One region of the Pseudoalteromonas sp. DL-6 genome, then DNA from elsewhere that is predicted to be linked to it. Evidence: predicted binding sites of a transcription regulator. Region 1 holds the regulator's gene; each other region holds the start of a gene.
The links. Region 1 encodes sigma-54, which starts transcription at its own class of promoters, with help from an activator protein. Its sites were predicted from a motif close to GTTGGCACGNNNNTNGNNT; they were not measured.

Region 1 (5,955 bases):
ACAATGATCAAGGTAAAGTAAGCCATAAAGTGACTGCGGTAAAAATGGAGTTATATCAACAACTCGGTTTTACCTTTTTTGAAAAACCTATATTTACGTTATATAACGAACAGCAAACATGGCGTATTAACGCTGATGAAGCCACCCTCTACGACGATCGGCAACTGGTGTTAGAGGGTAATGTGAAAGCGCTAAATTTAGTCGATAACGCAATGATCGATACGATCACAGCCGATAGCATCAATGTAGATATAAAACTACTGACTATGCAGTCACAGCAGCCAGTCGTTATTACAGGACCGAATTTAAAAATCATCGGTAAAGGCCTTGAAGCCGATTTAAAAACCGAAGTGATTAAACTTATTAACCATACGCGAACCCTATATTATGACCAATAACCTATTTAAAATTTTAATTGTTCCTTCACTACTGATTGCATTTCAAAGCCATGCAGAGGAGGCCGTTGAAGCCCCTGCGGCTAATCAAATTTCAATTAGTGCTGACAGACAGGAAGGTCAATTAAAAGAAAACGTGGGCATTTTTGAGAAAAATGTTGAAATTATTCATGGTAATCGCCGCATTACCGCCGATCGTTTAGAAGTACATAAACGTGATGACTTAGGCGAGAATAAGCAACTTTTAATTGCCACAGGTAGCCCTGCTTACTTTGAAGAAACACAAGCTGATGGCACCATCATGAGCGCCAGTGCCAATGAAGTTCGCTATGATGTATCGCAACGTTTTTTAACCTTAATCGGTGATGCCAGTATCGCTCAAGCAGGTCAAAAAATTACCGCTAAAAGTATCACCTACGATATAGAGCAGCAGTTGATTAGCGCAGAAAAAGATGAAAATTCAACCGATCGTGTACACACCATTTTGGTGCCTGTTGAAAACAAAAAAGAAGACGATAAAGGCCAACCATGAGCACATTAAAAGCAGAGCTATTAGCAAAAAGCTATAAAGGCCGTGAAGTGGTGAAAAATGTTGGCCTAGAAGTTGAAGCTGGCAGTATTGTCGGTTTACTTGGCCCCAATGGCGCAGGTAAAACCACGACCTTTTACATGATTGTAGGTCTTGTACCGAGCGATAAAGGTAAAATATCAATAGATGATCAAGATATCACTTTATTACCTATGCATAGCCGAGCTCGCCTAGGGATTGGTTACTTACCACAAGAATCATCGATTTTTAGAAAGCTGACGGTTTACCAAAACTTAATGGCTATTTTAGAAACACGTAAAGAGCTTAATAAACAACAACGTGAAGATACCTTAAATAATTTACTTGATGAATTTAGCATTCAGCATATTCGTGAAAGCCAAGGTATGGCCCTATCAGGCGGTGAACGTCGCCGCGTTGAAATTGCCCGGGCATTAGCAGCAAACCCTAAATTTATACTATTAGACGAACCCTTTGCAGGGGTTGATCCTATCTCTGTATTAGATATTAAAAAGATTATAGAGCACCTTAAGAATCGAGGGATTGGCGTATTGATCACAGATCACAACGTACGCGAAACACTTGATGTTTGTGAAAAAGCCTACATAGTTTCTCATGGGGAGTTAATTGCATCAGGCACTCCAGAATATGTATTAAACGATAAAACAGTACGCGATGTTTATTTGGGCGAGCAGTTCAAGCTCTAATATGTGTGTTATTCCACTAAGCATCTGCTAAGATTAATTATACTTAGGTCTGTTGACCTTTCAAGGTTGAATTTGCAGCAGTCTGTTTGGTATTTAGGCAAGGCAGAGCCTATGTGATGTGGTATTCCCCATAAATAGGCGATAACGCAGCATCAATGCCAAACAGGCGCTGCCCTTCGGGTTCTGCCTAGGGACGATTTACTTTTTGTTGCTCGGTTTTGACTTAGCCCACTAGGTTACAAACCTCGCGCCGCGATTAAACCGCCCCTAGTTTGAACGAATTTTAATCCGTAAAGGTCAACAGACCGTAATTTAAAAGGATTGTTAGAGATAAATGAGGCAATCATTACAGCTGCGCATGGGCCAGCAACTTACAATGACTCCACAGTTGCAACAAGCAATTCGCTTATTGCAGCTCAGTACATTGGATCTCCAGCAAGAAATTCAAGAAGCGCTCGATAGCAATCCCTTGCTTGAAGTTGAAGAACAAGATTACAGCGAAGATGCTGCGGGTAAAAACGAACAAAAAGCCGATAACAATGAATCAACGCTAAGTGCTTCAGCTGACGAAAAACCTAGCGAGTATGAGCAAGACAGCGGCGAAGCCATGAGCAAAGACACCATTAGCGATGATATGGCAATGGATGTTACATGGGATGAATACATGAGCGCAGCACCTGTCTCTTCATCGGGACCGATGCCTGAAGATGAATCAATTTATCAAGGCTCTTCAACTGAAACGCTGCATGAATATTTAATGTGGCAATTGCAACTGACGCCATTTAGTCCTACAGATGAAGCCATTGCGATTGCAATAGTAGAAGCCGTGGACGACTCAGGTATTTTAACCCTTAGCTGTGAAGAAATTTTAGAGAGCTTTAATCAAGAAAACGATGACGAAGATGAAGTTGAACTTGATGAAATAGAAGCGGTATTAAAGCGTATTCAATTATTTGATCCGGTAGGAATAGCCGCGCGTAGTTTACAAGAGTGCTTGTGTATTCAACTTAATCAGTTTGATAAAGACACGCCTTTTTTAAACGAAACAAAAATGATCTTAACCGATCATATTGATTTGCTGGCTGCACGTGATTATCGCACGTTAATGAAAAAAACTAAGCTCAAAGAAGATGAGCTTAAAGAGATCATGACGTTAATTCATACCCTTAGCCCAAAACCGGCGGACACTATTGTCAGAGAAGAGTCAGAGTATGTTATTCCTGATGTGTCGGTTAAAAAAATTAAAGGGCGTTGGGTGGTTGAACTAAACCCTGATAGCATGCCTAAAATTAGGGTAAACAGCCAATATGCGGCTATGTCACGTACTGTTAAATCAAGTGGTGATAGCCAGTTTATTCGCTCACACTTGCAAGAAGCAAAATGGTTTATAAAAAGTCTAGAAAGTAGAAACGACACGCTACTTAAAGTAACTAACTGTATTGTGCAGCAACAACAGGCCTTTTTTGAACATGGTCCTGAGGCGATGAAGCCTATGGTACTTAATGACGTGGCCGAAATGGTAGAAATGCACGAATCGACTATTTCACGTGTTACTACGCAAAAATACATGCACACACCACGCGGTATTTTTGAGCTTAAATATTTCTTTTCAAGCCATGTAAGCACTGAAAATGGTGGCGAATGTTCATCTACAGCAATACGCGCATTAATTAAAAAATTAATCGCTGCAGAAAACTCAGCTAAACCATTGAGTGATAGTAAAATTGCAGATATATTGGCAGAGCAAGGAATTAAAGTAGCAAGGAGAACTATTGCAAAATATCGCGAATCTCTAGCTATTCCCCCGTCGAATCAACGAAAAAGTTTGATTTAAGGCGTACAACAAAGAGGAAAATGTTTATGCAACTGAACTTAACTGGTCGCCATGTAGATATTACTGACTCGCTTAGAGACTACGTAAATAGTAAATTTGCAAAGCTGCAGAGGCACACTGATCACATAACGAATGTGCACGTTATTCTCGATGTAGAAAAACTAAACCAAAAAGCCGAAGCAACCGTTCATGTTAGTGGCGCTGAGATTTTTGCTTCTACTGAACACCAAGATATGTATGCCGCTATAGACTCGCTGATTGACAAGCTAGATCGTCAAGTAATTAAACACAAAGAGAAACTTGCTCGACACTAACACTATGAAACTAAGCTCACTTATCTGTCAGGACTGCAGTAAAGCTGCGGTCCTTTTTAATAGTAAAAAAAGAATTTTAGAATTTATCAGTGAATTGGCTCACAATAAACTGCCCTATTTAACACAACAAGATATTCTTAACGCGTTAACCGCCAGAGAAAAACTAGGGAGTACAGGTATAGGCCGAGGAATTGCAATTCCACATGGTCGTATGAGTGGTGCACAAGAGCCTCTTGCACTTATACTGGTGAGCGAAACGGCTATTAATTTTGATGCGATAGATAACCGACCGGTCGACATTTTTGTTGCCTTAATTGTCCCAGACGGTGACAATCAACAGCATTTAAAGACCTTAGCTACCATTGCAGATAAGCTCAACGATAAAGAATTTTGTAAGCAATTACGGGCGGCAAAATCCGACAATGAGCTGTATCAAGTCATTGTCAGTCAACCGTAGTAACAATAAAGGGTGATAAATGGAATTAATAATAATAAGTGGTCGCTCAGGTTCTGGTAAATCTGTTGCGTTACGGGTTGTTGAGGATTTAGGTTATTATTGTGTAGATAATATTCCTTTAAATTTATTACCATCTCTTGTTCGAAGTGTTTCCGACAGCTACAACAAAATTGCCGTAAGTGTTGATGTGCGTAACTTACCTAAAGAGCAGCAACAGTTTAATGAAATCATTGAATATTTACCTGGTTTCACTAAACCAACGGTGTTTTATTTAGACAGTGACGATCAAACATTAATTAAACGCTTTTCGGAAACTAGGCGTCTTCACCCTCTTTCTATTGATTCTCTACCGCTTGATTTAGCAATAAAAAAAGAAAAACAACTACTGGATGTTTTGATCAATCATGCTGATCATATGATTGATACCACTGATTTAAGTGTGCATCAGCTGGCTGAGTCTATCCGTGAAAAAATACTCGGTAAAAAAGACAAACAACTGATCATTACCTTTGAGTCATTTGGTTTTAAGCACGGTATACCCAAAGAAGCAGATTACGTATTCGATGCCCGATTTTTACCAAACCCGCATTGGGAGCCTGAACTTAAGCCACTCACAGGGCTAGATCAACCGGTAAAAGACTACCTAGCCAGCCACAGCATAGTACAAAAATTTACATGGCAAATTCAAACCTTTGTACAAACATGGTTGCCGCATTTAGAAAGAAATAACCGCAGCTATTTGACCATAGCCATTGGTTGTACTGGTGGGCAACACCGTTCTGTTTACTTAGCGCAAACTATAGGTGAAAGTTTTGCAATGAGTCATCCTAATGTAAAAATTCGTCACAGAGAACAAGAATAACATCAAAGAGAATAGTAATGCGGTTAGAAAACACATTTTTAATAAAAAACAAATTAGGCCTGCATGCCAGAGCGGCAACAGTACTGGCACAGCTTTCTGTGCAATTTGATGCCTCAATCACTTTATTTCAAGACGATAAACAAGCCGCTGGCGATAGTGTATTAGCACTTATGTTACTAGAGAGCAGTCAAGGCAAAGAAGTGAAGGTAGTATGTGAAGGCCCTGACGCAGAACCTGCACTTAATGCAATTGGTGAGCTCATTGACCAACGATTTAATGAGCAAGAATAAAATAGTTCATCATTAAATCATCATCCTAAGCTAAGGTTAATAGTGGTTGAGGTAGTTTGCTCATATAAAGTAAGATAAACTAAAATTGAATAGCATTCATAACCCTTCCACTATGTAATAAAATTTAATTAAGGACGCCAATGCCTGAAGCTTTAGAACAAGATATTCCACTACAACAACTAAAACAGGTGACTAAGTCACTAAATAGTGGTCAATTTGTTCAAGTTAGGCGCATGCTAGCAAAAACGGCACCTTGTGATACCGCACTTCTTTTAGAATCATCTCCCCATAAAATTCGTCGCATGCTCTGGCAACTGGTTGATCCTGATGTACAGGGCGATGTACTTGAAGAGCTCTCTGAAGACGTACGTTTGGGTATTATTGCGCAAATGGCACCTGAGCACATTGCGGCTGCAACAGAAGACATGGGCCATGATGATTTAGGGGAAGTACTACGTAGCCTGCCTGACACCGTTTATAAAGACGTTGTCAGCGCTATGGATATTCAAGATAGAGAACGTGCAACACAAGCTCTATCCTATCAGGAGC
Region 2 (5,955 bases), 410 kb from region 1:
TACTGAAACAAACTCTGGGTAAGCATCAATACCACAATCATGTTGATCCATACCGTTTAGCTCTTCCTCTTCGGTAACACGAATACCCATGGTTTGTTTTAAGACTGCCCAAACAATGAATGAAGCGATAAACACAAAGCCAATGATACATAGTAAACCAATTAACTGTGCCACAAGGTTAGCCTCGGCATTAGTAACCGGCACTAATACCACACCTAATATGCCACATACACCATGCACAGAGATGGCACCTACAGGATCATCAATTTTCACTTTATCAAGTGCCACAATGCTTAGTACAACCAAAGATCCACCTAGTAGGCCATATAAACACGCCATTAATGGTGATGGTGATAATGGATCTGCAGTAATAACCACTAAGCCTGCAAGTGCGCCATTAAGTACCATGGTTAAATCTGCCTTACCCCATAATAACTTACATAAGAACAAGGCTGATATTGCACCCATAGCTGCAGCAGCATTGGTGTTAAGTAGTATTTGACCTACTGCAGTTGCATTTTCTTTATCTGAAATTAATAACTGTGATCCACCGTTAAAGCCAAACCAACCCATCCATAAAATAAATGTACCCAATGTAGCAAGTGGCAAGTTTGAACCTGGAATTGGGTAAATTTCACCATTTTTACCATATTTACCTTTACGTGCACCCAGTAGAATTACACCCGCAAGCGCTGCAGCTGCACCGGTTGCATGGACAATGGCAGAACCTGCAAAATCAACAAAGCCTAATTCAGATAAGAAGCCACCACCCCATGTCCAGTAACCTTCAATTGGGTAAATTAATCCTGTTAGTACTACTGTAAACACTAAGAAAGCCCATAACTTCATACGCTCCGCTACGGCGCCAGATACAATAGACATAGCCGTTGCAACAAATACTACTTGGAAGAAAAAATCAGACTCTAGTGAATGATCGGCGTCTGCCGCTTGACTACCTATTAGGCCACCAAATGAAGGAATTATTCCGCCTTCAACGTTGTCTACATACATAATGTTGTAACCGACCAACAAAAACATAGTACAAGCGATAGAATAAAGTGCGATATTTTTAGTTAGAATTTCTGTGGTATTTTTTGAGCGCACTAAACCTGCTTCTAACATTGCAAAACCAGCTGCCATCCACATAACTAAGATGCCAGAGATTAAAAAGTAAAACGTATCGAGCGAAAACTTCAGCTCTATAATTGTATTTTCCATGTTGCCCCCTTAAATAGCATCATCATCAAGTTCGCCAGTACGAATACGGACAATTTGATCTAAGTCGTAAACAAAAATTTTGCCGTCACCAATTTTGCCCGTTCCAGCAACTTTGGTAATGGTTTCTACAACGCGTTGGCAATTTTCACTACGAGTGGCAATTTCAAGTTTAATTTTAGGTATAAAGTCAACTTGGTACTCTGCACCACGGTATAACTCCGTATGACCTCTTTGACGTCCAAACCCCTTAACGTCAACCACGGTCATTCCTTCGATGCCTAAATCAGCGAGTGCTTCACGCACATCATCTAGTTTGAATGGCTTTATTATTGCACTGATCATTTTCACAAAGGCCCCCTTAGGACACTAGCTTGTTATTGTATTTGCTCTATGCAATCCAACCTTTGTGCCACCTTTAAATTACAAATAAAAACAGAGGGTTATTAAATTAAATAATATAAAAAACAAAAAAGCGCACCATTTAGGTGCGCTTTTTTTAAGCAAAATACAGAATTGGTGCGAGTCGATAAATACGCAAATAATCGTCTTTAACTAACCGTTACACTCTCGCCAAATACACATTGATAATGTATTTAAGATTAAAGTTACTCTGTCGCATCGAAAGACAAAGCCGGTTTTTTAGCATCACTTAGCCATATTGACTCCATAGTTTGCACCACTCGAAAGTGAAACTCTTCATGGGTGAAGGGTTTAGTTAAAAAGTCATTCGCACCTGATTTAATAAATCGTGCAGCAACGCCATAACTATATACATCAGCTAAACCAATAATGGCCAATTGCTCACGGCTTTTAATATTACGAATAGCTCTAATTAATTCAAAACCATTCATACCTGATAAGTTATGGTCAGTGATCACTAAGTTGATAGCCTGATCATGCTCAAGTATATGAAGAGCTTGCGCACTATTATCAACAGTAATGACGTCAAACAATTGTTTTTCGAGCATTTGCTTAACCAAGCTACTGCTCAATAAGGAATTATCTACAACCAGCGCTTTGCGCCCCTGGTTACGCAATAACTGTGCTACAAATTTTATGGCGTAAAGATAAGAGTCGCGATTATCTTTAATGACGTAATCGATAATACCTAATTCCAGCATTTTTAAACGTGTATGTTCATCTGTTTGCGTTGTCATCACCAACGTAGGGATACCTTGCGACAGTGTAAAGCGGGTTATATCAGTATCGATTTGACCACCAACAGATAAATCAACCAACGCAAGCGAATAACTAGTTTGATTTAGTAACTTTTTACATTGAGTAAGTGACTGAGCGAAATCAACCCGCACATCAAGGTAATGCGCAGCAATATGTTTGAGTACCTGCTGTACCCTTATATTATCTTCAACAATTAAAACCCGTTGCATAAACTCCCTTTCATTTACGTTCACCCTTTAAGGTGCTTGTGCGTTTTTTAAAAATCACTTTGATATAAAGTAAAGCTTAGCGACTGATTACTTAAAAAACTTAATCGGTAATTACATAGACTCAACGATTATTATCGGCAGCTAGTCTCATTACTTTTGTTTTTTACTCAAATATCGCTATAACTGCAGTACATAAAATAAAAAGGGTTTCTTATGAAATTTAGTCGAAGTCTATTTTTACCCATTGCCGCAATTGCACTCACATTTACAAGTGCAACATTTGCCGATAATCAACGCCGTATTGATATCGACAGTAAAGTGGTTACTCAGCATAAAGCAAAAATAAATAACGAACGATTTTCGTATACGGTAGCAACAGGCACACAACCAGTATGGGATAACAAGGGAGATGCCATCGCAACCCTTCAATACACTTACTACACCCGCGATAAAGTAGATGACAGAACAAAGCGTCCATTACTTATTTCATTTAATGGTGGCCCAGGCTCAGCATCGGTTTGGATGCATTTAGCTTACACCGGCCCTCGTGTTTTAAAAATTGACGACGAAGGCTACCCAATTCAACCTTATGGTGTAAAAGATAACCCTTATTCAGTCTTAGATGTCGCCGATATCGTTTATGTAAACCCTGTAAATACAGGTTATTCACGTGTTGTAGAAGATAAAGACGGTAACCTTCTACCTAAAGACAAACAAAAAGAGTTATTTTTTGGCGTTAATGCCGATATAAAATACCTAGCAGAATGGCTTAATACTTTTGTATCTCGAAATGAACGTTGGCGCTCTCCAAAATTTTTAATAGGTGAAAGCTATGGTACAACGCGTGTATCGGGTTTAGCGCATGAGCTGCAAAATAGTCAGTGGATGTACGTTAACGGTGTTGTACTCGTTTCACCTACCGATATTGGTATTAAACGCGACGGTCCAGTAAAAGCAGCTAATCGCCTACCTTACTTTGCAGCTACAGCGTGGTATCACAAAGCACTAAACGCCGATTTACAAGCAAAAGACTTAGACGAGCTATTACCAGAGGTTGAACAGTTTACTGTTAATGAGCTTATTCCAGCGCTTGCAAAAGGCGGTTTTATTGCGCCAGAAGAAAAACGTCGTATTATTAAAAAAATGGCTGAATATGCAGGTTTATCTGAAACATTTGTGAGTCAAAACAACTTAGATATTCCAACACAGTTTTTTTGGAAAGAGTTATTACGTGAGCGCGGACAAATGGTCGGGCGACTGGATTCGCGTTATTTAGGTATAGATAAGCGCGATGCCGGTGAATCACCGGATTACTGGGCAGAGCTTACATCATGGCTGCACTCTTTCACTCCTGCAATTAACTATTACCTTCGCGAAGAGCTTAATTACAAAACTGATATCAAATATAACCTATTTGGTAACGTTCACCCATGGGACAGAAGCGGCAACAATACCGGTGAAAATTTACGCTTAGCTATGGCTCAAAACCCTTTTTTAAATGTGATGGTTCAGGCGGGTTATTTTGACGGTGCAACCAATTACTTTGATGCCAAGTACACCATGTGGCAATTAGATCCAAGTGGTAAAATGCAAGATAGATTAAGCTTTAAAGGCTACCGCAGTGGCCACATGATGTATCTACGCCATGCAGATTTAGAAAGCTCTAATAACGATTTACGCGAGTTTATAATGCAGTCTTTACCCAAAGACGGTGAATCTGCTAAATACTAATTAGCCCATATCCACTTAAAAAAGTGACCACTTAGGTCACTTTTTTGCTTATAACCGCGGCAATTCGCCATGTGTACAATCCCCAGTACGGATGACGGTTGACTTTGCTGTGTACTGCTTAGTAGCAAGTATTTCAGCTAAATTTATTAGCGTCTTAAGGGTGCTTTTTAAAGCGACCCGATTATTTAACCATGTAGGTATCTTGCCGCCTGGTAACGCATACACTTGATAACTAATGTGTAAATTTTTCGCCTGCTGAGTTAACAACCACGTTGCATTTAAGGTGCTTATTCTTATTACCCCTTTAGTTTGAGGTAAAAAATCTGGGCGCGCGTGAATACTAAGTTGCGTTTGCAAGTCATTCACTTTTGTATAGCACGAATAAGTAATCACGTCCCTGTTACTAACAGGCCAAGGGGAGTCAATATAACTATAAACAAGATTTTCTGAAGGGTTCAAACTTTTGAGTAACGTAACCTTAGTAATATTTTCTATCCAGCTAGGAGCTGTATCGGTATCACTGAGTAAAGCAACTAAATCCTCTGCGGTGACATTGTTAACCACCGTTTCAGCTTTCATTTTCAAGGTATCGTCAGTTAAACGCTGAAAATAAACACTCACACCTTGTTTGCTTTCGTACAATTGCCAAGCAGGCTGTGAATCAGCTTTTATAGCAAAACACAAAAGTGAAAAAATCATGCACTTTTGCAGCAAAGTCCGGCCACAAAAGTGCTTAGTCATTAAAGCCAATAGGGTTCTGTATCAAATGAAGCGTGTCGACTTTGCTCCATGGCACTGACTAAAAAGTCAGATTTTTGTTCTAACCATAGTTGTATTTTTGCCAGTTGAGCATCTTCTTGCCCGCCACACAGCTGTTTTAAATAATCAAGCGTGCTTAGCTCATACATACCATGAGAAATATCCAGCCAAGGAAGCCTAAACTCTAATCGCTCATCTTTATTAAATAGTGCGCCTAAACAGTTACCACTGAGTAAACTGTTTTCTAATTGAGTGCGAAAGTTTAAGTAATCATTACCGGCTAAACTTTGCTCTTTAGGGAGTAAACGGTGTAAGTTTTTCCAATCTTTATCAAATAAGCGATGAGCAATATCCACAATAGGTTGCTCTGCATTTTGTAACTCTGCTTGGCTCCAATCTTTACGCCACTGCTTGTTTATTAACCATGTGGTTAAGCTCAGCAATAAACGGTTGTAGCGGGCACTATGAAAGAGCGAAAAAATATCGTCAATGCTCGGCTGTAACTCTTTTAAATCGTTAATAACTTGCGTTAACGCTGGGGCGCTATTTATTTTTTTATAAAAAGCGTGGCGCTTTGAGGTATAAGTTTTTAACTGAATTGCATTTTCAACCCATGCTAATTCGCTTAATAACCACTTAAGTTCGGTTCTAAGATGCTCGGTACTTTCTTTACTCACAATATCGTCAAACAGCCAAAAGTTATGGCGAATTAAACTAATGCCATCGGTTACGCGCTTTAATGTTTTTAAGCTCGGCTTATCGAAATAGCATTGCTCGTGTTTTTGCACAAAGCGAATACCAAAACCCATAGCTTCAATAAGGGCTTGCTCTTGAGTCGCTTGCTTATTGAGTTTAACAA
Region 3 (5,955 bases), 1.0 Mb from region 1:
CGAATTGGCCTAGGCGACGCCGCTAAAATAAACATCCAATCAACAAAGCTAACATGGTTACTTACCACTACCGCAGCCCCTTCATCGGGAATGTTAGGCTCGCCTTTAGTGCGCACCCGATACATGCAAATCGCTAAAATATAAATAATAAAGCGTAAAAAGAACTCAGGAACTTTGCTGTATATATAAACCGATATCAGTAAATTAAGCCCTGCTAATAACAACAGTAATTGTGAAATATTCCAGTGTAATAGCGTTAAAGTAACAATACTTAAAACGGCGCTGCCGACCATAAACAGTGCGTTTAATACATTATTAGCTGCAATTACCCGAGAACGGCTATCGGGGTGAGTACGCTGCTGAATGAGTGCATACAAAGGCACGGTATAAAACCCCGAGGCAATACCAATACCTGCCATCCAAACAAAATGCCAGAGCATATCGCCGGTATTAATCACTTGTTCAAGAGTAAGCTGCAACTCACTAACTTGGCGATAAAATTCAATACCAGGTTCTTGACTTAATAAATATAAAAATAAAGTAATTAACAGTGCACCAAAAGGCACAATACCTAGCTCAATACGTGAGCGTGATAGCTTTTCACACAATAAAGACCCCAATGCAATACTCAACGAAAACACCACTAAAGCAGCCGTCACCACCAACTCATCGCCTCCCATTACATGTTTTACGTAATTAGGGAGCGCCGTTAGTATCACCGCACCAATAAGCCAAAACCAGCTGATCCCTAATACTGACTTACCCACCGACTCGGTTTGTGCCTTAAGCGCATTAAAAACACTTTTGGTTGAAGTAATAGGGTTAATCGATACTTTTAAATTAGCATCATTGGCAGCACTTTTAGGAATAAATCGACTGCTCAAAAAGCCAATAACCGCTAGGCTCACTATTGCGATACTGATATAAATAGGGCCCGCTGCTTGGGTTATATAATAGGTGCCAAATACGGTGCCCAATAAAATAGCGACAAAAGTGCCCGACTCCACCAGCCCATTCGCTTTGGTTAGCTCATTTGGGGCCACATGTTGCGGTAAAATAGAGTACTTAAGCGGTCCAAAAAAAGTGCTTTGTAAACCCATTAAAAATACAGTACCTAACATTAACCAAACCTGCTCGGTTAAAATCGATACTACGCCCACCAGCATAATAGGAATTTCGCAAAACTTTACGATGCTGATCAGTTTTGATTTTTCCAACTTTTCTGCAATTTGCCCAGCCATGCCCGAAAATAAAAAGAACGGCAAAATAAATAATCCTGCCGCCAGATTAGAATAAAAGGCACCATCGGCTACCGTAGCAGCTTGAAAAATTAAAATAAGCAAGATTGATTGCTTATAAACATTGTCATTTAAAGCAGAGAAAAACTGCGTCACAAACAGAGGTAAAAACCGTTTACTGCCCAGTAAAGCTCCTTGAAATTGTTGTTTATTTTCCTTCATTACGGTCTCTTAACATTAGGTACAGCGGTTAGATTACCATTGTAGAAAAGAAATACGAACCCACTTTTTAAGTGTTTACTTATACACGGAAGTAAAACCGTTCCCCCTATAAAAATGACTAACAAATGAACAATGCGATTAAATCTTGCGTATAAGTTGTTTACGAGTTGTAAATAAAACATCTATGTTCTAAAACTAAAAGGTGACTAAAAAAGGAGCATCTTTATGCCAACTACAAACACGATAGAAAAAGACACTAAATTCGCACGCTGTTTAGAGTGCAACAAAGTAAATACATTTGCCGCTTTTCATTGGCTTTCGTTAGCGTTTAAAGATATGGCGCGCGCGCCCATGTTGAGTTTAATTTACGGTTTAATCTTCACGCTTATTCCGATAGCGATTGTTTACTCTGTTGTACTTACCGACAGCCACTTAGCTATTTTACCTGCAACCGTTGCTTTTGCTTTAATCGGTCCGGTATTCGCCGTTGGCCTATACGATGTAGCCTGGGAGCTTGAAAAAGGCCACAAACCTACGTTAAGCCATTCATTAAAATCAATGTTTCGTAACCCTGTAGGTGAATGGGGGTTTGCGGTATTACTTATGGTAATTATGATTATTTGGATGCGCCTAGCTGCAATTGTGCATGCGTTATACCCAAACCACGCAAATCCTACCTTTGAAGAACTTTCGGCGTTTTTAACTATAGGCAGTATTATAGGCGGAATTTTATTGGTCAGTGTGTTTTCAATCTCAGCGTTTACCCCGCAAATTATGATGGAAAGACGCGTTGATATTATGACTGCCGTGGTTTCTTCAATCCACGCGGTTAAAGAAAACTTTGCTGCCATGGTGGTGTGGTCAATTTGTATATTTGTATTGGTAGCGCTGGGCTTTGCTGCAGGTGCAGCTGGATTCATTATTATTATGCCGCTACTTAGTTATGCTAGCTGGCACGGTTACATTGCGGTAATTAAAACTAAAAAACCACGCGGTTACGAGTAACACTTGTCGAAAAAATTTTAATCTCTTTCTATCATTCACTTAATTAAATGCTTTTGGGCATTTAGTTAAGTGACTCCTCTCTCCTCCTGTTTATTAAATCCGCAAAAACCTTGATCTGAATAAGGTGCAAAGCTTAAAAATAGCGCTAATATAAGCTGATACACTACAGATAACATAAAGGAATAAACATGAGTCAAAATGTTACCGACTTAATGACAGCTAACCCATTTTCAGTGAACGTAAAAAGCACCCTGCATGACGCACATAATTTAATGAAAGAAAAAAATATTCGTCATATTCCTGTTATCGACGAAGACGGCGCATTTGTCGGTATGCTGACACAAAAAATCATGGTCGCTAAAGTTATGGGGATCATGGCAACGTTTGGTGCAAATGCATTACAACGAAAAGAGAAACTCACAAAAGTAGAAGATATTATGGTGAGTGATTTTATTAGTGTCACCCCAGAGCAGCCGCTATCAGATGTGGTTAAGTTTTTTGTAGATAATCGCCACGGTTGTATGCCCGTTGTTAGCCAGCAGGGTCAGCTAGTGGGTATTTTAACGTCTTCTGATTTTGTGCGTTTAGCGGCAGCACTACTTTCGTAAGCGCCCTTGCTTAGTAAAAACTGCATTTTGGCTTTACTAAGTGCAGTTTTTTACTCGCTTAAAGATGTATAAAATTAATAGCATAGATAGATAAGTCACTAACGGCCTGTTATGGTAAACACCTCTGCTTTCGATGATTATTACAAGGTAACTGTGCTGCATGGCTAATCAATTAAATGTACTGGGAACTCGCTTACAACTGTGTTGTGGTAATGGTGGCTATACCCGTGAAGGGTTTTGCTATGTGCCAGATTCAGACTTTGGCAATCACAGTGTATGCGCCATTATGACCGACGAATTTTTGCAGTTTTCTAAAGCGCAAGGTAACGATTTAATTAGCCCTAATCCTTTGTATGATTTTGCTGGCTTAAAAGCTGGCGACAAATGGTGCTTGTGCGCAGTGCGTTGGTATCATGCCATTGCTGCAAACGTTGCTCCTCCAGTGGTACTTGAAGCTACAAACCAAAAAGCGCTCGACATTATTGAGTTTGACGTATTAAAAGCGCATCAATATCAAAAAACGCTATAACGATTAAACACTGAACCCAGTTTTCTTTTGCCTAAATAGCGTAGGCAAAAAGAGTCCTTAACGTGCCCCCCGTTTTAAACGTGCTTTTTTGCAGAATTTACAAAAAAGTGCATATTTTTCATATGCACTTAAGTTTGTTGCTTTGAAAAATACCGCCAATTAAAAATTAAAACAATAATTTCAGCAACTTAAAAAAACAATACTATCGGCATGAGCATTGCTTCTATTAATACAAGACGTGTTCGTTATCGCAATTAAAACACTCACTTGAGTTAAGCGAGCACTATTTTGAAATAGTAGGAGGCATAATGAGTAACAGTAATAATGCAAACAAAGTCGCTGAATTTACCGCTCCCGGTGTAGAAAACGAATCAGCAAATAAAGCAATATCTGTTCTAGAAGATCGCATGGTAGCGCTAATTGATTTACAGCTAACTTTAAAACATATTCATTGGAATGTAGTAGGTCCAAACTTTATTGGCGTACATGAAATGCTAGACCCTCAAGTTGAAACCGTACGTGAAATGACCGACACCATAGCAGAACGTATTGCCACTTTAGGCGGCGTCCCTGTTGGTACACCAAAATCAATTGTCGATCGTCGTACATGGGAAGACTACGCTATAGGCAAAGGTTTAGTAACCGAGCACTTAGCTGCATTAGACAAAGTATATAACGGCGTTAACGGTGATCACCGTAAAGCTATAGAATCACTTGCTGAGCTTGATCCGGTATCTGAAGATATGATCATTGCGCAACTTGCCGAGCTTGAGCAATATCAGTGGTTTGTTCGTGCCCATATAGAGTCATCTACGGGTCAATTGAACAGCTAATTTTAAATTGATATACATTGAGCCCAGCAAATATGCTGGGCTTTTTATTTTTTCACTATGTCCATCTCATCATTAAGCTAAAACCATCACATTTAATCCACTATAGCGCGTTTAGTTACTATACTTATTTTTATACAGAACTTACTATCTACTCCTTATTATTAAAGGGATTTTTCAGTGTTGTCGCGTTTATATAATTTTATGCCTGGTTTACAAACGTTGTTTAATTATCAGCGCCAATGGCTTGCCGACGATATGCGAGCAGCCTTATCAGTTGCAGCCGTGGCATTGCCTGTAGCTATTGCTTATGCGCAGCTTACCGGCGTAAATGCCGCCGTTGGTCTCTATTCTTGTATCTTACCTATGATGCTTTATGCACTATTTGGTACCTCTAAACAGCTTATTATTGGCCCTGATGCCGCAACCTGTGCGGTGATTGCCGCAGTAGTGACTCCACTTGCCGCAGGCGATAGCTTTAAACATTGGCAATTAGTGATCACCATGACCGCAATGACAGGTATCTGGTGCTTTATTGCCAGCCGCTTTAAACTAGGTGTACTTGCTGACTTTTTATCAAAACCTATTTTAATGGGACTGCTCAATGGCGTAGCTATTACCATTATTGTTAGCCAGTTTTCAAAAATATTTGGTTTTACCTTTGACGAACGCTACTTACTGGAGCGCTTAGGAGGTGTGCCAACCTATTTATCGCAAACTCATATTCCCACCTTGCTAATGGCTTTATTAACGCTGAGTGCCTATTTCGCTTTCAAACGTATTAAACCAAGTTGGCCTGCCTCTATGCTGGCAATCACATTGGCTGCAATCTTAGTTTGGTTATTCAACTTAGAACAGTTTGAGATAAAAACCATTGGCGTTGTAACGGGTGGCTTACCTATATTTAACCCTCCAATGTTTGATATTGGGGTGATCCGTGAGCTCGTAGTTCCTGCACTTAACTTAGCCATAGTCAGCTTTGTAAGTATGATGTTGACCGCACGAAGCTTTGCTGCAAAAAATGGCTATGACATTAATCCAGATAAAGAATTTAGAGCCTTAGGTATTGCCAATTTAGCCTCAGCATTGTCGCAAGGTTTCGCAGTTAGTGGTGCTGACTCTCGTACGGCTGTTAACGACAATGCCGGCGGTAAAACTCAATTAGTATCGATTATAGCGGCTGTTATTATTGCCATTATTGCGTTATTTTTAACGGCTCCCCTTGAGTATATTCCCAGTGCAGCACTGGGAATTGTGCTTATTATTGCTTCAATTCATCTCATCGATTTAAAGGCGTTATGGCAATTAAAATTTAAAGATAAGCAAGCATTCTACTTAGCATTAACTACGTTATTTGCGGTGTTGTTTATTGGTGTAATCCCTGGCATAACGCTTGCTGTATTATTGGGTTTATTTCAATTTATCCGCAGCGTTATGCGTCCATCTGACACTATTTTAGGTATTGATGCCAAAGGGGTAGTAAGAAGCCTCGACGAAACAGATAAAGCCAAAGCGATACAAGG
Region 4 (5,955 bases), 1.4 Mb from region 1:
ATAAGATTTTAAGAAGGGAATAAAAAAAGGCTGCATTAAGCAGCCTAAATAAATCAAAATAATGATTATCTGATCTGAAGGATGTTCTGTTGAATAGTTGAATTAACCTCAAGCGCACGAGAGTTTGCTTGGAAGTTACGTTGCGCACTAATCAAATCGACCAGCTCATTGGTTAAGTTTACATTAGACTGCTCAAGCGCTGATGAGTTAATGTTACCTAAAGTACCTGAACCAGGCTCACCCGCAATTGGCTCACCTGAGGTTAAACTCTTTTTCCATGAGGTATCACCGACCTGTTGTAGGCCTTGCGAGTTTGAAAAACGCACCATGGCAACTTGACCTAAGAAGGTTGAATCACCGTTACTGTATGACGCAACCACTTTGCCATCAGTACCAATATCAATCCCCGCTAAACGACCCACTGTCGCACCATCTTGCTCAAGCGCCTTCACTTCAAAACGACTCGCATACTGAGTAGGTGTTCTGTTAGCGGTACCCGCTTCATCACGCCAGTTAATAGCAATATCATCAAATTGAGCGCCATTAGATAAAATACCCGATAAATTTGCACCGGTTAAATTGACATCAGTAAACGTAGGGCCAACATTTGGAGCACCATCGGTAGTCGCAGGTAAACCACTGGCATCAAAACCAAACGTGCTTAACGGGCTTGGTGTTGCAGTAGCTGCACCAGTCGCATCAAAAGGAGTTTGATCTAACGTGCCATGTACTTGCCATTCGTTTGGCGCTGTTTTTACAAAAAAGAATTGTAATACATGTGGCTCACCTAACGAGTCATACATAGTCGTTGATGTTGAAGAGTTGTAAGTGGTGCTGTCGGTTGCATCAAACGGCACTGCGATAACATCTTCACGAGAATCAACATTAAACGAAGTGTATACATTACTGGTAGAGCGAGGTGAACCAGAAGAATCTGGAATTTGTAATGCCGATGAAGTACTTAAACTCACAGACGTTGTGTCACCACTGACTTCATCAACTGGGAAGCTCTGTAAAAAATTACCTTTAGCGTCGACAACAAAGTTGTCTTTATTAAGCTTAAACGCACCCGCTCGCGTGTAGGTAAAATCTTGTGCGCCTAAGTCTTGGCTGGTAGCAAAGTAACCTTCACCGGTAATCGCTAAATCCAGTGAGTTATTAGTAAACTGTAATGAGCCTTGATGAAATTGCTGAGCAACCATGGTGGTTTGTACACCATCACCATTTTTAGTTTTACCTGCACTAAATACCGATGATGCGTATACATCAGCAAATTCAGCACGTGACTCTTTAAAGCCTGTGGTGTTTACGTTGGCAATGTTATTGGCGGTAACATCCAAATCTTTTTGTGCGGCAGCAAGGCCTGTTAATGCAATATTGAAGCTCATAATTAACCTCTAACCTAAAAGTATTTAGCCTGATGGCTAAAAAAATACATACAATCTATTACGCGATTTCTGCGACATCAGTCAGCCTAACCGCACCTTCTTTGGTATTAATAATAATGCCGCTTGAGCCATTAATATTAACACTCTCAATATTTTTGAATGAAGCAATTGGGAGGCTTGAAAATTCGCCATCCGTACTGCCTTCAGCTTTAACCTTGTATTCACCAGGAGGAAGCCGTTCACCCGCTTCATTTTTACCATCCCACGCAAAGCGCACTGCACCTGCAGGCTGAGTGCCTAAATCAATGGTTTTAACTAACTGCCCTGACGCATCTTCAATACGAAGTGTTAAATTATCTACCGGCTTTTCAGCAACAATAGCTCCCTTAACCTCACCCGACTCATTAAGCTCAAGCGTGTCAGACTCCAGCAGTGCTTGTTTACCAACCAGTGTTGATGCTTGCAATGCCGAATTTGATGTCATCGACGCGGCTAAAGACTCAAAGTTAGAGTTTAAATTTGAGATCCCTTCAGCCATAGTAAAATTGGTCATTTGCGCAATCATCTGATCATTATCAGCTGGTTTGCTGGGATCTTGATATGACAATTGCTGTGTTAACAACGAAAAGAAATCTTCTTGGGTTAACGCATCACTTTCCTCTTTTTTTGGCACTTGCTTATCTTGCCAACGTAAAGAGTCCATGTAGGATGAAGAAGTACTAATATCGTTACTCATGAGCTACCCTCAGTTACCGCTGACCTAGCAGCAGTGTTTTACTTAACATTTGCTTAGCTGCATCAGCAACTTGAACATTTGTCTGATAAGAGCGAGATGCAGAAATCATATTTGCCATCTCCTCAACAACATTCACGTTGGGTTTATAAATATAACCATTTTCATCCGCACTGGGATGGTTTGGGTTATATTCAATTTGTAGTGGTTTATCACTCTCAACCACTCCTAACACTTTCACTCCAACGGCAGAGCCCTGTGGGTTGCTTGCTGACGCTGACGCTTTTGTTAGCTCCGCAGCAAATACAGGTTGTCGCGCTCGGTACGTCTCATTTTGTGAAGAGCTAACTGTATTAGCATTAGAGATATTACTTGCGGTGGTATTTAATCGCACGTTTTGTGCACTCATACCAGAACCAGCAATATCAAACACATTATATAAACTCATAATTAGGCTCCTTGACTACCGAGGGCTTTTTTCAGGCCTTTAAATTTACCATTAAGAAACTGGACACTGGCCTGATACTCCATAGCATTCTGTGTATACAAGTTTCGTTCCACTTGTATATCAACAGAGTTGCCATCACCTGTATCTGTTTGATTTGGCGTACGAAATAATTCATTACCACCTACACTACGGGTACCACCGGCAATGTGTTTTTCATTGGTTCTTACCATGCTATTGCCGCTTAGTTGGTTAGACTTTGCCGTTTTTAATGCTGAGGCAAAGTCGATATCTTTTGCTTTATAGCCGGGCGTATCAGCATTTGCGATATTAGTAGCGAGCATTTCTGCTCTTTGCGAACGGATCAACATCGCATGCGGATGCACGCCTAATGCTTTATCAAAACTGATAGCCATAACTACCTCCAAAAAATTGACTTAGCATCAATAAAGCAATAAGTAAGCCAGCAATGAAAATAGTGATGATTAAAACAAAAAACGACGCAGTGAGCGTCGTTTAAAGGAGGGTAATATATTAAGAAGGTTATTTCTTTTGGTAAATAATACCGGGGTTACAGCGCACCATATCAAAGTCCGTACTTAAGCCAGACATAGACTCCGACGCACCTAAAAACAAATACCCTTTAGGGTTAAGTGCTTGAGAAAATTGTGCAATTATTTTAGCTTTTACTTCAGGTGAAAAATAAATTAAAACATTACGGCAAAATATAATATCGAATTTACCCATCAAGGCGTACGAATCGAGCAAATTTAAATGCCTAAAGCTCACTTGCTTTTTCAATGAATCAACCACTTGTGCCATACCATTGCCGCTGTCTTTAAAAAACTTTTTACGGCGTTCAGCAGATAGCCCGCGGGCCAATGCCAATGCATCATATTCAGCATGTTTACACATATCCAGCATGGTATTTGATATATCTGTACCAATTATTTGTGCACCCATTTTTAAAACACCAGGGCTGCTTGATTGAAACTCAGCCACCGACATAGCAATTGAATAGGGTTCTTGGCCTGAAGAGCTCGCAGCAGACCATATTTTTAATGGCCTATTTAACGTTTTAAACTCAGGAAATAATCTGGTTTTAAGTAACTCAAACGGATATTGATCTCTAAACCACAATGTTTCATTGGTTGTCATCGCATCAACAACGGCTGCGCGCAACTGGCGCTCATGCACACCTAGCGTTTTAGTTACCAGTTCAGATAATGAATCAACATTAAATCGCGTCATTAATGGCGCCAAACGGCTTTTAACCAAATACTGCTTATTTTCACCTAAAACAATACCGCACTGTTGTTCTAAAAATAAGCGAAATTGATCGTATTCTTTTTGCTGCAAATCTTTATTAGTCAAATCAATAACACCTGTGTTTATTAATCACAATGAACCCACTTATTAACGGCTGTAGCAAGCTCGTCTGGGTTAAATTTTGCAATAAAATCATCTGCTCCTACTTTTTCAATCATTGCTTGATTGAAAACACCGCTTAAAGATGTATGTAAAATAACATGAAGTGGTGCAAGTTTAGGATCGGCTTTAATCTCTGCAGTGAGTGTATAGCCATCCATTTCTGGCATTTCTACATCAGAAATTAATAACCCTACACGCTCTGTAATATCATTAACGCAATCAAGCTCTGCAATTTCTTTTAGTCTTCTTAGAGCTTCTTTACCATTTTTAGCAAGCTCAGTAGTAACACCTAAAGGCTCTAGCGCTCGTTTAACCTGATTTCGTGCAACAGCCGAATCATCGGCAATAAATACAATTCTTTCACCTAGGTCTTTTTGTATATTTCCTTGAGCAGCAACATCATCACTCACGGTAGTATTCACTGGGCAAATTTCGTTTAAGATTTTTTCTACGTCAAGTATTTCTACCAGTTCATTTTCAATTTCAGTGACGGCTGTTAAATAAGAATAGCGACCCGCACCTGATGGCGGTGGCATTATTTTTTCCCAGTTCATATTAACAATTCGCTCAACACCACCAACTAAAAAGCCCTGCACTGTGCGGTTATATTCTGCAATGATAATAAAGCCATCCTCTGTGCTTTTTATAGGTCGCCCGCCAACAGCCATAGATAAATCAATCACCGAAATAGTTTGGCCTCGAATATGCGCTACACCACGAATATAAGCGTTAGATTTTGGCATGCTCGTTAATGGAGGACATTGAAGAACTTCTCTCACCTTAAACACATTAATGCCGAAGCGCTGACGCCCGTTAAGCTTAAATAACAATAATTCCAAGCGGTTTTGCCCAACCAACTGAGTACGCTGGTTTACTGAGTCTAAAATACCGGCCATTTAAATCTCCTAAGAAAACAAATATAAGGAACGATAATTGCTTTCAATTAATAAAGCGTCATAACACAACGGGGGCGTCTAAATTCTGACGCAAAATATTTATACCCTGTTTGCAACCATAAGCATAGTCGAAACATTATGAGTTTGTTAAAAAAAACCAGAAGATACAGTGTTTTTTATTTTCTTGCTAGCCTCTGCTTCACTTTGCCACTAAAGGCTCAAGTATTTAGCAAAGAATCGCTTCAAGAAATGGCTGTATCTTATGTTGCTCAAAAAGCAGTAACTACAAATGATAACAAAATACAGTTTAGCGCATTACCGTTAGATAGCCGCATACCCGATCGCCAGTGTAACTCTGAGCCAGAGTTAGTAACGCCAAGCGAACCCCCTTTTAATCGTCAAGTCACCATTCAAATAAAATGTAACGATAGTGACAACTGGGCACAATACGTTCATGTCAGAATCACTGAATCAGCACCTGTTGTTGTTGCAACTACTAATTTAGCACGAGGTGAAGTAATTACTCCATCCCATTTAAGTATTGATATGCGTCCTGCGCACTTTATACGTGTTCAGTACCTTGATGATCCTGCGCTACTTATTGGTAGCCGCAGTAAACGTAATATTCGTGAAGGTATGCCTGTGCTGCTCAATCAAATTTGTATGGTTTGCAAAGGCGACTCTGTCAACATTTTTGCCAATATTAAAGGGTTAAGAGTAAAAACCACGGGTGTTGCATTAGAGGATGGAACCTTAGGTGAACAAGTACGAGTAGAAAACAAAAAAACAGGTAAAGTTTTAAATGCACGGGTAGATGGTGTAGAGTCTGTGCAGGTAAATATTTAATGTAATTTATGCTAAAGTATCTTTAGTAAATGCCGATATATAGGCATCAGTTGGGTAATAAATGGGTTTTTATCATGGTCGGTCAAGTAAACAAATCAAATCAACAGCCTGGTGTTTTAACAAACACTCAACAGCAAAAAGTTGATTTAAAAAGAGATAATGCAAATACGCAGGCTGCGCAAACGCCTTCGCCAAAAGCTGCAAGCGATTCGGTGA

Region 2: a site for sigma-54 is predicted at 1,614-1,632, ahead of B1F84_RS04035 (P-II family nitrogen regulator). Genes of this name have one in related genera too.
Region 3: a site for sigma-54 is predicted at 3,807-3,825, ahead of dps (DNA starvation/stationary phase protection protein Dps). Genes of this name have one in related genera too.
Region 4: a site for sigma-54 is predicted at 3,016-3,034, ahead of flgB (flagellar basal body rod protein FlgB). Genes of this name have one in related genera too.

Annotation. Positions count from the first base shown of each region.
Region 1 covers NZ_CP019770.1:464,113-470,067, reverse strand. Annotated here, with positions in the region: gene lptC (LPS export ABC transporter periplasmic protein LptC) at 1-398, shown strand, start outside; gene lptA (lipopolysaccharide transport periplasmic protein LptA) at 388-927, shown strand; gene lptB (LPS export ABC transporter ATP-binding protein) at 924-1,649, shown strand; gene B1F84_RS02145 (RNA polymerase factor sigma-54) at 1,984-3,483, shown strand; gene hpf (ribosome hibernation promoting factor) at 3,510-3,797, shown strand; gene ptsN (PTS IIA-like nitrogen regulatory protein PtsN) at 3,802-4,254, shown strand; gene rapZ (RNase adapter RapZ) at 4,274-5,116, shown strand; gene B1F84_RS02125 (HPr family phosphocarrier protein) at 5,134-5,406, shown strand; gene mgtE (magnesium transporter) at 5,547-5,955, shown strand, end outside.
Region 2 covers NZ_CP019770.1:871,153-877,107, reverse strand. Annotated here, with positions in the region: gene B1F84_RS04040 (ammonium transporter) at 1-1,218, opposite strand, end outside; gene B1F84_RS04035 (P-II family nitrogen regulator) at 1,228-1,566, opposite strand; gene B1F84_RS04030 (response regulator) at 1,824-2,606, opposite strand; gene B1F84_RS04025 (carboxypeptidase) at 2,820-4,337, shown strand; gene B1F84_RS04020 (START domain-containing protein) at 4,386-5,078, opposite strand; gene B1F84_RS04015 (CYTH and CHAD domain-containing protein) at 5,078-5,955, opposite strand, start outside.
Region 3 covers NZ_CP019770.1:2,703,117-2,709,071, forward strand. Annotated here, with positions in the region: gene B1F84_RS12640 (MFS transporter) at 1-1,460, opposite strand, end outside; gene B1F84_RS12645 (DUF2189 domain-containing protein) at 1,686-2,465, shown strand; gene B1F84_RS12650 (CBS domain-containing protein) at 2,654-3,073, shown strand; gene B1F84_RS12655 (DUF2237 domain-containing protein) at 3,234-3,602, shown strand; gene dps (DNA starvation/stationary phase protection protein Dps) at 3,911-4,435, shown strand; gene B1F84_RS12665 (SulP family inorganic anion transporter) at 4,613-5,955, shown strand, end outside.
Region 4 covers NZ_CP019770.1:2,349,131-2,355,085, forward strand. Annotated here, with positions in the region: gene flgE (flagellar hook protein FlgE) at 66-1,388, opposite strand; gene B1F84_RS10965 (flagellar hook assembly protein FlgD) at 1,447-2,124, opposite strand; gene flgC (flagellar basal body rod protein FlgC) at 2,138-2,569, opposite strand; gene flgB (flagellar basal body rod protein FlgB) at 2,572-2,982, opposite strand; gene B1F84_RS10980 (protein-glutamate O-methyltransferase CheR) at 3,110-3,940, opposite strand; gene B1F84_RS10985 (chemotaxis protein CheV) at 3,961-4,893, opposite strand; gene flgA (flagellar basal body P-ring formation chaperone FlgA) at 5,032-5,739, shown strand; gene flgM (flagellar biosynthesis anti-sigma factor FlgM) at 5,814-5,955, shown strand, end outside.